DNA from 2 places in the Rhizobium sp. YTU87027 genome. Region 1 is predicted to be linked to the other one. Evidence: riboswitches for the same ligand, from Rfam matches in the RefSeq annotation. Region 1 holds a riboswitch; the other holds the start of a gene.
The links. A riboswitch is a leader RNA that binds a small molecule or an ion and turns the genes downstream of it on or off. The one in region 1 is predicted to bind FMN.
Positions count from the first base shown of each region.

Region 2: it holds a riboswitch for FMN, as region 1 does, so the genes downstream of both, NBG89_RS05595 (DMT family transporter) here and ribB (3,4-dihydroxy-2-butanone-4-phosphate synthase) in region 1, are expected to answer to the same signal.

Region 1 is NZ_CP098441.1:656,987-664,129, forward strand. It holds gene NBG89_RS21825 (ABC transporter permease) at 1-242, shown strand, start outside; gene NBG89_RS21830 (sugar ABC transporter substrate-binding protein) at 357-1,286, shown strand; gene NBG89_RS21835 (sugar ABC transporter ATP-binding protein) at 1,315-2,793, shown strand; gene NBG89_RS21840 (SDR family oxidoreductase) at 2,830-3,618, shown strand; gene tpiA (triose-phosphate isomerase) at 3,623-4,360, shown strand; gene NBG89_RS21850 (glucose 1-dehydrogenase) at 4,429-5,211, shown strand; FMN riboswitch at 5,317-5,461, shown strand; gene ribB (3,4-dihydroxy-2-butanone-4-phosphate synthase) at 5,576-6,202, shown strand; gene NBG89_RS21860 (hypothetical protein) at 6,526-6,783, opposite strand; partial or broken gene NBG89_RS21865 (GNAT family N-acetyltransferase) at 7,033-7,143, opposite strand, start outside.
Region 2 is NZ_CP098440.1:1,106,183-1,113,325, forward strand. It holds gene lon (endopeptidase La) at 1-2,204, shown strand, start outside; gene hupB (DNA-binding protein HupB) at 2,412-2,687, shown strand; FMN riboswitch at 2,810-2,958, shown strand; gene NBG89_RS05595 (DMT family transporter) at 3,040-3,939, shown strand; gene NBG89_RS05600 (esterase-like activity of phytase family protein) at 4,019-6,217, shown strand; gene NBG89_RS05605 (aldo/keto reductase) at 6,281-7,143, opposite strand, start outside.

The DNA.
Region 1 (7,143 bases):
TGCAGCCCTCCAGTGGTTTCGGCTATGAGCTGGATACCATTGCAGCGGTCGTAATTGGCGGGACCTCACTCTCAGGAGGCGCCGGAGGCATTGGTGGCACGCTTATCGGCGTCCTTATCATCGGGGTTCTTCGCAACGGCCTCAATCTTCTCAACGTTTCGCCGTTCTTGCAGCAGGTGATCATCGGCATCGTCATCGTTCTTGCAGTCGGTGCAGAGACCATTCGTCGGCGTCGCGCCTGACGACAGCTGCCGCAGTTCTGCGGCCTTAGGAATTCCGCCCCACGCGTGGGGCGGATCAATACCCCAAGGGGGAGGTGTTACCCGAGGGTCCTATCCAACAACGGAGGAACTACTATGAAAATTGCACGTACCATGCTCGCGTCTGCTGCCCTGCTCGGTCTCGCGCTCAGCCCCGTTCATGCGGCTGAACTAAAGAAAGTAGGCTTGGCCGTCGCCAACTTGCAGGCAAACTTCTTCAACCAAATTAAGCAATCGGTAGAAGCTGAGGCCAAAAAGCGTGGCATCGAAGTCGTAACAGTCGACGCGAAGGGAGACGGCCCAACACAGGTCAACCAGATCCAGGACCTTCTGACCCAGAACATCGACGCATTGATCTACATTCCGGCAGGCGCTGCCGCCGCAACCGTTCCAGTCAAACTGGCCAAGAGTGCGGGCATTCCTGTCGTCAACGTCGACCGAAACGCCGACGGTGCGCCCGGCGACACCTTCTTGGCAACGGATTCGGTAGCATCCGCGAAGAACGTCTGCGACTACATCCTCAAGCAGGCTGGCGGCAAGGGTAAGATGGTTATCATCCACGGCCAGAAGGGCACGACGCCGGAAGTCGACCGTTCCAAGGGTTGCGCTGAATCCCTGAAGGCAAATCCGGATGTCAAGGTCGTTGCCGAGCAGTATTCGAACATCTGGAGCCAGGACGAAGGCTTCCAGATCATGCAGAACATGCTTCAGGCAAATCCTGACGTCTCAATCGTCTTTGCGCAAGCGGACGCACTTGCACTCGGTGCCGCTCAGGCGATTAAGGTCGCCAACCCTTCGCAGAAGATCGTGGTCGGCGGCTTCGATGGCGATACTGCTGCCCTTGAAGCGTTGAGCAAGGGCGTCTTCGACGTAACTGCCACACAGCAGACACAGAAGATGGGCCGCGACGCGGTCGAAAACGCCGCAAAGCTTGTTGCTGGAGAAAAGGTGCCGCCAGTACAGCTCCTCGATGCCACGCTGACGACCAAGGAAAACGTTGCAGGCTTCATCGCCAACCATCCGTAACAGCGTTGAGATCTTGAGGAGGTGTGCCATGACTGATCCGGTTCTTTCCCTGAGAGGCATTTCCAAGCGGTACGGACCGCTCCAGGTCCTGAAGAATGTCAGCCTGGATGTCTACCCCGGCGAAGTGGTTGCACTTCTCGGCGAGAACGGAGCGGGAAAGTCAACGCTCTCCGGCATCATCGCCGGCTCGCGCACGCCATCCGAAGGATCGATGACTTGGCTGGGGCAGCCCTATGCCCCAGCTACCCCAAGAGAGGCAATCGACAAGGGCGTTGTCCTGATCCATCAGGAACTGCAACTCCTGCCACAGCTCACCATTGCAGAAAACGTCTTCATTGGCCGTTGGCCGATGAAGAACGGTGTTGTTGATCGTGCACAGATGGTTCGCCGCGCCCAAGAACAGCTCGCCCGCCTCAACCTGCACATTCCGGCGACACGGAAGGTCGAAGGACTTTCCACTGCAAATCAACAACTCATCGAAATCGCCAAGGCACTTGCTCTCAATGCCAAGCTGCTCATCCTCGACGAGCCGACGGCTGCTCTTGGCGGCGCCGAGACCGAGGCACTATTCGAGCAGGTCCGAAAGCTACGCTCGGAGGGCGTCGGCATCATCTACATCTCTCACCGCATGGAGGAGATCAAGAAGATCACCGACCGCATCGTCGTGCTGCGTGACGGCGAGCGCGTACAGGAATTTGCTGACAGCTCCACGCCCGTGCGCACCATCGTCGAAAGTATGGTCGGACGTTCGCTGGAACGGATGTTTCCGACGCTCCCAGTACCGACCGACCGGCCGGTGCTGCAGGTCTCGGGTCTAAGTTCGCCTGAAAATTCGTTCCGCGACGTGACCTTTGATGTCAAGGCGGGCGAGATCCTCGGGATTGCAGGATTGGTTGGAGCCGGTCGTACAGAACTGGTTCGTGCCATATCTGGAGCGGATCCAATCGGCGCTGGCTCGATCAAGCTCGAAGGCAAGGAACTTAAACTGCGCGACCCCGCTGACGCGATTGCCAAGGGTATTGTCATGGTTCCCGAGGATCGCAAAGATCAAGGGCTGGTCGTCGGGCACAAGATCGGCGAGAACATAATTTACGCCAATCTGGACAAGCTGGGTGGTGGTTGGATCACGCCAAGCGCAAAGCGTTCGTTTGCGGAAAAGGCCGTCGCCAAGTTTGGCGTAAAAGGTCGTGTGGAGCAGTATGCCTCCGACCTGTCTGGCGGCAATCAACAGAAAGTCGTCATCGCAAAATGGTTGATGCGCGATCCGAAGGTCGTTGTCCTCGACGAACCCACCCGGGGCATCGATGTCGGCGCCCGCGCGGGTATCTACGACATCATTGCAAATCTCGCCAAACAGGGTGTTGCGGTCATCGTCGTGAGCTCGGACCTCGAGGAAGTTCTTGGTGTATCGAACCGCATCTTGGTCCTCGCGCAGGGCAAGCAGGCAGGAATTCTCAACCGTGACGAGGCGAACGATGTCTCCGTCATGGAGCTAGCGACAATCTAAATAGACGAAACAATGCACTTATAGAAAGGAAGAGCGATGCCCGACATCTCTCTGAACGCCCCAAAGCTATTCGATCTCAGCGGCCAGGTTGCCCTCGTAACCGGCGCAGGAAGCGGAATTGGCCAGCGTATTGCTATTGGTCTTGCGCAGTGCGGTGCAGACGTCGCGTTGCTTGATCGTCGCACAGATGATGGTCTAGCCAATACAGCCAAGTTCATTCAGGCTGCCGGTCGGCGCTCACTACAAATCGCGGCCGACGTCACCAGCAGATCATCTCTCGGCGACGCTGTTGCGCGGACAGAGGCTGAACTGGGCCCATTGGAACTTGCTGTCAATGCGGCTGGTATAGCCAACGCCAATCCCGCGGAAGAGATGGAGGAGGACCAGTACCAGACGTTGATGGACATCAACCTCAAGGGCGTCTTTCTTTCCTGCCAGGCCGAGGCTCGCGCGATGCTGAAGAACGGGCGAGGTGCCATTGTCAACATTGCGTCCATGTCTGGCGTGATCGTCAACCGGGGACTGAGCCAGGCACACTACAACGCCTCCAAAGCAGGCGTGATTCATATGTCGAAGTCGTTGGCGATGGAATGGGTTGAGCGCGGGATTCGCGTCAACACGATTTCGCCTGGCTACACTGCGACGCCTATGAACACGCGCCCGGAGATGGTTCATCAGACTAAGCTGTTTGAGGAGCAGACACCGATGCAGCGCATGGCAACGGTCGATGAGATGGTGGGTCCAGCCGTGTTCCTGCTGTCGAATGCCGCGAGTTTCGTCACCGGCGTCGATCTCCTCGTCGACGGTGGCTTCTGCTGCTGGTGATGCCATGAGAAAGCTTATAGCAGGCAACTGGAAAATGAACGGTCTCGCTTCCTCCCTGGCTGAGATCGAGGCGCTGAAGGGAACAACGGGCACGGCGGCGTGCGATATCGTCGTCTGCCCGCCCTTCACGCTGATCGAAAAGGCTTCTGTGCGATCCAATGGTTCGAACATTGCAATCGGCGCCCAGGACTGCCACGCGCATATTTCAGGTGCGTATACTGGGGATGTCTCAGCGGAAATGGTTGCTGATGTGGGTGCTCGCTTCGTCATTATCGGCCACTCCGAACGTCGCGTCTTACATCTTGAAACCGACACTACGGTTGCCAGCAAGGTGACTACGGCTCACAAGGCCGGACTGACGGCAATCATTTGCGTGGGTGAGACCCGCAGTGAGCGTGACGAGGGAAGGGCGGTTGAGATCATCGATGGGCAGCTGCGTGGGTCAATTCCGGCTGGTGCCTCAAGCTCCAACATTGCAATTGCATACGAGCCCGTCTGGGCGATAGGAACTGGCCTTATTCCGACCTTGGAGCAGATCGAAGAGATCCATGCTTCCATCAGGCGCATGCTGGAAGAGCGTCTTGGCGAGGACGGTCGTGAGGTGAGAATTCTCTATGGGGGTTCGGTAAAGGCTTCAAATGCTGCCGATATCCTCAGGGTCGCCAACGTGAACGGAGCCTTGGTCGGAGGCGCATCATTGAAGGCTGCAGATTTCGCCGAGATCATTCTGGCCGCCTCCTGAAGACGGCCTGACGAATTTCGGCTGCCTCTTTGAGCTTCAACATCGTCAGACAATTAGAAGGAAAGACTATGAGACGCTTCGAAAACAAAACCGTCGTCATCACCGGTGGAAGCCGCGGTATTGGTGCTGCAATTGCCAAGCGGTTCGCGCGAGAAGGAGCCAACCTCGTGGTTTCCGCCAACGAAGACTCGGTCCATGCCGTCGCTGAGCAGATCAAGGCGGATGGTGGCAAAGCTATCTCGTTTGTCGGAGACGTGACAGATAAGGCCAGCGTTAAGGCACTCTATGACGCAGCGGAAAAGGAATTTGGCAGGATCGACGTATCCATTCAGAACGCAGGTGTCATTACCATTGCCCGTATCGAGGATATGACCGAAGGCGAATGGGACAAGGTTCTGGCAGTTAACACCAAGGGTGTCTTCCTGTGTGCCCAGGAAGCGATTTTGCGGATGCGCAAGCATGGACGCGGTGGGCGTATCATCAATACGGCGTCGGGTCAGGCACGCGACGGCTTTATCTTCACCCCACACTATGCTGCTTCAAAGATGGGCGTTGTGGGCATCACTCAAAGTCTCGCCAAAGAAGTTGCAAAGGAAAACATCACCGTAAACGCCTTCTGCCCGGGCATCATCGAGACAGACATGTGGGCCTACAACGATCAGGCTTGGGGCAAACTTCTCGGCAATTATGGCCCTGGAGAACTGATGAAGGAATGGGTCGAAGGCATTCCTATGAAGCGTGCTGGGTCGGGCGAGGACGTCGCTGGCCTCGTCACTTTCCTTGCTAGCGACGATGCTACCTACATCACCGGCCAGACGATCAATGTTGATGGTGGCTTGATCATGTCCTAGCCCCGTTCGAAGATGAGGAACGGTGCGTTTATGGCGGGAAGGAAGTTTTCGCCAGTTTATCGCGACGTTCCTCTTGCGAACTGATGCAGTGAATGTCTATGTTACGCATGTTCTCAGGGCGGGGTGTAATTCCCCACCGGCGGTATCGAGGCAACTCGGAGCCCGCGAGCGCCTTCGCGAAAGCGAAGGGTCAGCAGATCCGGTGAGATGCCGGAGCCGACGGTCATAGTCCGGATGGAAGAGAGCAACGCAGGGGTCGTCGTGTTTGACGACGACTTGTATGCTTGTTCGCCCAAGGGAAAATTGTGGCTGTTAAAGGCCATGCTCGCCGCTCACCGCGGCAACCCTTGAAAGGCAGAAGAGAATGGCAATTTCCAAGATTGATGATGCGATCGCCGCGATTGCGCGTGGCGAGATCGTCGTTGTTGTCGATGACCGCGACCGCGAAAACGAAGGGGATCTCGTGATTGCCTCCGAGGCAATTACTCCTCAATCGATCGCGTTCATGATGAACTACGCACGTGGCCTCATCTGTGTCGCGATGGAAGGCGAAAGGCTCGACGAGCTCGATATTCCCCTGATGGTTCCGCGCAATACCGAAGTGCTCAAAACGGCGTTCACCGTGTCCGTGGACTATATCCCAGAAACAACAACCGGGATTTCTGCTGCCGATCGCGCAGCGACCGTTCGGGCCCTCGTCACTGACGGTTCTCGTCCCGAGGATTTTGCGCGTCCAGGACATATCTTCCCGCTGAGAGCCCATCCAAACGGTGTTCTCTCTCGTCCGGGCCACACGGAAGCGGCGGTTGACCTTGCCCGGCTTGCTGGTCTTTCACCATCCGGAGTGATCTGCGAAGTGGCAAACGACGACGGAACGATGGCTCGGCTACCCGAGCTGGAAGTGTTTGCTGAAAAACACGGTCTTCATCTAATCACGATCGAAGATCTCATCGCGTATAGAACGTCCAGCCTGTCTTCTAAGGCCGCATGATTTTCGGAATTGGCAGGCGCGATTATGGGGAATCGCGCCGAAGCCAAAGATGGACGTCCAGCCGACGGCCGGGTAGCAAGGTACTGCCGCGGGCGCCAATCCCGCGGTCTATAGCTTCTTACGGAAGTGCTTCCTTTCCGGTGGGCTTTAAACCAAGCCTGGCGTATAGAGGGCAGTGCCGCGATCTTCTTTTCGATCTCTGTCAGCTGCCCTTTAGCCTCAGGTGAAAGACGGGCGCCAGATTCTGAAAATTGATCAAAATATCTTTCTATCTTTCGACTAAATGAACCTGATCATCATCGAGCCCGAGCTTCTTGCGCTGGTCATAAACGGCTTGGATCCGCGCAAATAGCTTTGGATTCCGTAGGAGCTTCGATTGGTGCTCGGAGAACTTTTCGGAAACTGCCTTCTCTGTTTTTTTCGAGCACGTCGTTGTTGTTCGCGCCAACGACCATGTAGAACGCTTCGTTGAGTTGGCCGAGCAATGCTCCTGATTGCTCAAGAGCCAATACTGTATTGTTGAACGTCGGCGGTTCCAGATTTTCGGAGATCTCCTCCGTTCTATCAGCGTCGAGCCGCATCGCCTCCAGAATTGCAGGCTCCCAATCTGTATCTTTGATCTTATCAAAAGGAAGCGGCGGTATGGCAGCTGACTGGGAACGAGCAGCGGATTGGTCTCAATCGCTGCGACCGGCTGCAGAAGAGCAAGGTTCAGACCGACGATAGAAAATGCTGCTGCGAACGTCAGGTAATGCTTCATCCTAACCTCCAGTGGTTTCGGTGTGGCGGGACCAGCATCCGACACGAGCTTGTGCCCTTTAGCGCTCGTCCTCCGCCGTCAGCACCCAAACACGAAGATGATCTGCCTTCGTGAGCTTGTTGGCCGTCTTCTTGATAAAGTTATCGACTTGGCTAACGCCACACGAAAAAGCCGCCCGATC
Region 2 (7,143 bases), on a different replicon from region 1:
ATGTCGGTACGGTCGCCAACGTATTGCAGCTGCTGAAGCTGCCTGATGGCACCGTCAAGGTTCTGGTCGAAGGTCGCGCACGCGCCGAGATCGATGCTTACACCGATCGTGAGGACTTTTACGAAGCCCTTGGTCACGTTCTCGAAGAGCCGCATGACGATCCGGTCGAACTCGAAGCGCTCAGCCGCTCGGTCGTGTCGGAATTCGAGAGCTACGTAAAGCTCAACAAGAAGATCTCGCCTGAGGTCGTTGGCGCCGCCAGTCAGATCGACGACTACTCGAAGCTCGCCGACACGGTCGCTTCGCACCTGTCGATCAAGATCACCGAGAAGCAGGAGATGCTGGAGACCACCAGCGTCAAGGCACGCCTCGAAAAGGCGCTCGGCTTCATGGAAGGCGAAATCTCGGTCCTTCAGGTCGAGAAGCGCATCCGCTCGCGCGTCAAGCGCCAGATGGAGAAAACCCAGCGCGAGTACTACCTGAACGAACAGATGAAGGCGATCCAGAAGGAGCTCGGCGACGGCGAGGAAGGCCGCGACGAGATGGCCGAACTGGAAGAGCGCATCTCCAAGACGAAACTGTCCAAGGAAGCCCGCGAAAAGGCCGATGCCGAGCTGAAGAAGCTGCGGCAGATGAGCCCGATGTCGGCCGAGGCGACCGTTGTCCGCAACTACCTCGACTGGCTGCTCGGCATTCCGTGGGGCAAGAAGTCGAAGATCAAGTCGGATCTCAACAACGCCGAAAAGATCCTCGAAGCCGATCACTTCGGTCTCGACAAGGTCAAGGAGCGCATCGTCGAGTATCTGGCTGTTCAGGCTCGTGCGACCAAGATCAAGGGTCCGATCCTGTGCCTCGTCGGCCCTCCCGGCGTCGGCAAGACCTCGCTCGCTCAGTCGATCGCCAAGGCGACCGGCCGCGAATATGTCCGTATGGCGCTTGGCGGCGTTCGTGACGAAGCTGAAATCCGCGGTCACCGCCGCACTTACATCGGTTCGATGCCCGGCAAGGTCATCCAGTCGATGAAGAAGGCGAAGAAGTCCAACCCGCTCTTCCTGCTCGATGAAATCGACAAGATGGGCCAGGATTTCCGCGGCGATCCGTCGTCGGCACTGCTCGAGGTGCTGGATCCGGCTCAGAACTCGACCTTCATGGATCACTACCTGGAAGTCGAATACGACCTGTCGGACGTGATGTTCATCACGACGGCGAACACGCTGAACATCCCTGCGCCTTTGATGGATCGCATGGAAGTCATCCGTATTGCCGGCTACACCGAAGACGAAAAGCGCGAGATCGCCAAGCGGCACCTGCTGCCGAAGGCCATCAAGGAACATGCGCTGCAGCCGAGTGAATTCTCGGTCAGCGACGATGCCCTGATGGCGATCAGCCAGCAGTACACCCGGGAAGCCGGTGTTCGTAACTTCGAACGCGAACTGATGAAACTCGCCCGCAAGGCGGTCACCGAGATCATCAAGGGCAAGACGAAGTCGGTTCATGTGACCGCCGAAAACATCGACGACTATCTGGGCGTTCCGCGCTTCCGCCACGGCGAAGCCGAACGCGAGGATCAGGTCGGTGTCGTCACCGGTCTGGCCTGGACGGAAGTCGGCGGCGAACTGCTGACGATCGAAGGCGTCATGATGCCGGGCAAGGGTCGGATGACCGTGACCGGCAACCTGAAGGAAGTCATGAAGGAATCGATCTCGGCGGCGGCGTCTTATGTCCGCTCGCGCGCTGTCGATTTCGGCATCGAGCCGCCTCGCTTTGACAAGAGCGACATCCACGTGCACGTGCCGGAAGGTGCTACACCGAAGGATGGTCCGTCGGCCGGTGTCGCGATGGCAACCGCGATCGTCTCGATCATGACCGGTATTCCGGTCGACAAGAACGTGGCGATGACGGGTGAAATCACCCTTCGCGGTCGCGTTCTGCCGATCGGTGGTCTGAAGGAAAAGCTGCTTGCAGCGCTTCGCGGCGGCATCAAGAAGGTGCTGATTCCGGAAGAAAACGCCAAGGATCTGGCGGAGATTCCGGATAACGTGAAGAACAACATGGAGATCATCCCGGTGTCCCGTATGGGCGAGGTGATCAAGCATGCGCTGATCCGTAGACCGGAGGCGATCGAGTGGGATGGCACGGTGGAAACGCCGGTCATTGCAACGGTCGAAGGGCTCGACGAAACGGGTGCAACCATAGCTCACTGAGCCTTGTTTGCCACATTCGCGCCCAATTGCTTAAAAACCCTGAAAAGGCTGGCGTTTTCGCCAGCCTTTTTTTGTGAAATTGGCACGCAGACTCTTGCATTTCCTTGATTTGCAGGGTCTTTGGGGTGCGGCGGGCCTGATGAACTCTATTCTGTGCCTGGCTTATAGATTTGAGTCGTTTCGAACCATTTAGAAAGGGGTGGAAACATGAACAAGAATGAACTCGTGTCCGCAGTTGCTGAAAAGGCAGGACTCTCGAAGACCGATGCTGCTTCCGCAGTTGACGCTGTTTTCGAAGTTGTCCAGGCCGAACTGAAGGGCAAGGGCGACGTTCGCCTCGCTGGTTTCGGTAGCTTCACCGTTTCCCATCGCGCTGCCACGAAGGGCCGCAACCCGTCCACCGGCGCAGAAGTCGATATTCCGGCTCGCAACGTGCCGAAGTTCACGCCCGGCAAGGGCCTGAAGGACGCCGTCAACGGCTGATACCAATTTGCTTGGCGGCCGGGCAACGAGGCCGGCGGTGCAAGTTTCGAAGGGTTCGGCCATGGCCGAACCCTTTTTGCATTTCGCGGACTTGTCGGCACGCGAGGTATATCTTACGAAATGGTTGTTCTCAGGGCGGGGCGAAAGTCCCCACCGGCGGTAAGAGTCTCGGCTCAAGCCCGCGAGCACCTTTTGGCCGGTGCCGAAAGGGTCAGCAGATCCGGTGCAATTCCGGAGCCGACGGTTACAGTCCGGATGAAAGAGAATGAGCGGTGCGGGCGAGGGCGGAATCCGTCCTCGCTGCGGTTCGCGCTCATGCGTCCTGATTTGTGTTGGTTTCGGAAAGAAAGACATGAATCAGACTTCCCCTACATTCTCTGCCCCGCGAGCTATGGTCGGTGCTGCGTGGATGATCGCTGCGGGCATCGCCTTCTCGATTCTCAATGTCATCACGCAATGGCTGACGATGACGCTCGCTTTTCCCTCCGCTTCGGCAGCCTTCTGGCAATATGCTTTTGCTCTGCTCTTCTCGCTGCCCTTTCTTCGGCGCGTCGGCCTTGGAGCTATGAGGACGCGCTATGCCTGGCGTCACATCGTGCGTGTCGCCTTGGCGGCATTTGGCGTGACGACCTGGGTCGCTGGGCTGGCGTCCGTGCCGATCTGGCAGGCAATCGCTCTGGTTATGACGTCTCCGTTCTTCATCATCATGGGTGCCCGCATCTTCCTTGGTGAATATATCGGCCCGGCGCGATGGGCGGCGACCGCCACCGGCTTCCTGGGAGCGATGATCATTCTGCAGCCCTGGTCGGATAGCTTCAGTTGGGCCGCGCTGTTGCCGATCCTCTCGGCCCTTCTCTGGGGCGCCTCATCGTTGATCACCAAGAGCCTTACTGGCGTCGAGCGACCGGAGACCATCACCGTCTGGTTGCTCGCCCTCCTGACACCCATCAACGGTGGACTGGCGGTGGCGGCGGGCTTCAGCATCCCATCCGGTATGACGCTCGTGCTTTTTGTTGCGGCAGGCCTCCTGACCGTGATGGCGCAGTATTTCTTGACACTTGCCTATTCAACGGCCGATGCCGCTTACATCCAGCCCTTCGACGATCTCAAGCTGCCCCTCAATGTTGTCGCCGGCTGGTTGGTTTTTGGCTATGCCCCAACGGGTTATCTCTGGTTGGGAGCGATACTGATCCTTGGAGCGTCGCTATTCATCATGAGGAATGAAATGAAGAAGGAACGCGGAGCCGCCTAGCCTCATCCGATTCGCCATTGTCATTCGGCTGTCATGCCCGTCCCGCAAAACGCCTCTGTATGAACTCATGGGGGATTTCATGACAGCTTTTTCTCCTAAGACAGCAATTGTTGCCGCGCTTCTGACGACGGTCGCGTTTCCGGCCGCCGCTGAAGCCGTTTTCAACCGCATCGCAACCTTTCCGGTGGCATCCAACCTGCCCGAGGGGAAAGACAAGCTTTCGACCACTTCGGCGGAAATCATCGCGGCCACCGACGACGGCATGACGCTGATCTATAGCGACAGTCCGCTCGGTGCGATCGGTTTTGTCGATATCTCAGACGCCAAGGCGCCGAAGGCCGGTGGGGCGCTGATGATGGACGGCGAGCCGACGTCCGTGGCCTCGGCCGCCGGCAAGGCGCTGGTTGCCGTTAACACGTCGGAGAGCAAGGCGAAGCCGTCCGGGCGCCTCGCGATCGTCGACGTTGCCACCAAGAAGATCGAGAACACCTGTGATCTCGGTGGCCAGCCGGATTCCATCGCGCTCAACAAGGACAAGACCCTCGGCGCGATCGCGATCGAGAACGAGCGCGACGAAGACGTCAACGATGGCAAGATCCCGCAGATGCCGGCAGGTGATCTCGTGGTGTTCCAGGTCAAGAACGGAACGGTCGATTGCGGCTCGATCAAACACGTCATGCTGACCGGCCTCGCAGGCATTGCACCCGAAGATCCGGAACCCGAATTCGTCTCGTTCAATGATCAAAACGAGATCGCCCTGACCCTGCAGGAAAACAACGAGATTGTCATAATCGACGCAGCGACCGTAACGGTAAAGGCACACTTCTCGGCTGGCAGCGTCGATCTGACCGGCATCGACACCAAGCGCGACGGCGCGCTGAAGTTTACTGGTGAACTCAAGGGCGTCTTGCGTGAGCCCGACGCCGTCAAGTGGCTGGACAATAATCGCTTGGTCGTTGCCAACGAAGGCGACTATCAAGGCGGTTCACGCGGTTTCACGATTTTCGAAAAGACCGGCAAGGTCCTCTATGAATCCGGTGCCTCCTTCGAACGCGCCGTCGCCAATATCGGCCACTACCCGGACAAGCGCTCTTCCGCCAAGGGTGTCGAGCCGGAAGGCCTGGAGGTCGCGACCTTCGGCGGCCAGAAATATATTTTCCTGCTTTCGGAGCGCGCTTCGGTCGTCGGTGTCTACAAGGATACCGGTGCAGAGCCGCAACTTGTCCAGATCCTGCCGTCGGGTGTCTCGCCTGAGGGAGGCGTGGCGGTACCGTCACGCAATCTGCTCGCTACGGCCAACGAAGTCGATCTTGGCAAGGATGGCGGCCCGCGGTCCCACGTGATGGTCTATGAACTTGGTAAAAGCGAGATGGCCTATCCGCAGGTCGTTGCGGCCGAAAAGGACGGCAATCCGGTCGGCTTTGCGGCACTCTCCGGTCTTGCCGCGGTTCCGGAAAAGCCGGGCCGGCTGTTTGCCGTCAGCGACAGCGTTCTCGCCATGCAGCCGACGATCTACACCATTGACGCAACCAAGAAGCCGGCCGTCATCACAGAGACGCTGACAGTGAAACGCGAAGGGCAGCCGGCACAGAAGCTCGACATCGAGGGTGTGGCTGTCGATGAGAAGGGCTGGTTCTGGTTGGCCTCGGAAGGCAACAGCGAGAAGCTGGTGCCGCACGCTCTCTATCACGTCAACCCGAAGGGCGAGATCAAGGAAGAGATTGCGCTTCCGAAGGAGCTCTTGGTGAACGAAATCCGCTATGGCTTCGAAGGCGTGACGATCGTCGGCTCAGGCGACGATGCGACGCTTTGGATGGCGGTCCAACGTGAGTGGAAGGATGATGAAAAGGGCATTGTCAAACTCGTCTCCTACAATCCGAAGAACAAGGAGTGGGGCGCCGTCCGCTATCCGCTCGACAAGTCCGAAGCGGGCTGGGTCGGTCTTTCCGAAATTTCCACTCATGGCGACAGCGTCTACATCATCGAACGCGACAACCTCGTGGGCGACGCAGCGAGGCTGAAGAAGCTCTACAAGGTTGCGGTATCGGAGCTGAAGCCCGCGAAGCTCGGCAGCGAACTGCGGCTCGTCAAGAAGGTTGAAGCCCACGACTTCCTTCCGGAGCTGAAGACCGCCACCAACGGCTACGTCCTCGACAAGCTCGAAGGTTTCGCCTTCGACGCCTCCGGTAAGGCCTATGCCGTCACGGACAATGATGGCGTGGATGATTCCTCGGGCGAAACTCTGTTCTTCCAGGTCAATCTCGTCGGAACGAACTGAGGTTCGCTGAGCCATGAAACAGAATGGCCGGGTCTATGCCCGGCCTTTTGTTGTTATTGCCTACTACCAACGCTGGTGGACATAAGGAGCGACCAATCGTTCGTAGATGTCGCGTGTGGCGTCCATTACGTCGTGTGAGAGCGGCGCGAGACTTGCAGCTGCCGCGTTTGCACGCGCTTGCTCGGCGTTGCGTGCGCCGGGAATGACAACAGTGACGGCATCGCTCATCAGGATCCAGCGGAGCGCGAAGGCCGCCATCGTCGCGCCCGATGGCACGAGCTTGCGCACTTCGTCCACAGCCTGCAGGCCGACCTCGAAGGGAACGCCAGCGAAGGTTTCGCCGACATCGAAGGCCTCGCCGTGGCGATTGAAATTGCGGTGGTCGTCGCTTGCGAATTTGGTCTCGCGGGTGATCTTGCCGGACAACAAGCCGCTGGCGAGCGGCACGCGGGCGATGACGGCGATATTTTTCCGGCGTGCCTCCTGGAAAAACAGGTGGTCGGGTCTCTGACGGAAGATGTTGTAGATGATCTGGATGCTGACAACACCAGGATACTCGATCGCCTTCAGCGCTTCCTCGACCTTCTCCACGCTCACGCCGTACCCCCTGATCTTACCGGCTTTCTGCAACTCGTTCAGACCGTCGAAGACCTCCGGGCGATAAAGCACCTCGGTCGGAGGGCAGTGCAACTGCACGAGATCGAGGCTGTCGACTCGCAGGTTTTTCAGACTGCGATCGATGAAGCCCTCAAGATTAGCCTTGGTGTAGCCATCGACGACATGCGGGTTGAGCCGGCGACCTGCCTTCGTCGCAACCATCGGCCGTACGCTGCCGCGGCTCTCTAGAACGTCGGCAATGATCTTTTCCGACCGGCCGTCGCCGTAGACGTCGGCGGTGTCGATGAAGGTCATGCCGGCGTCGAGCG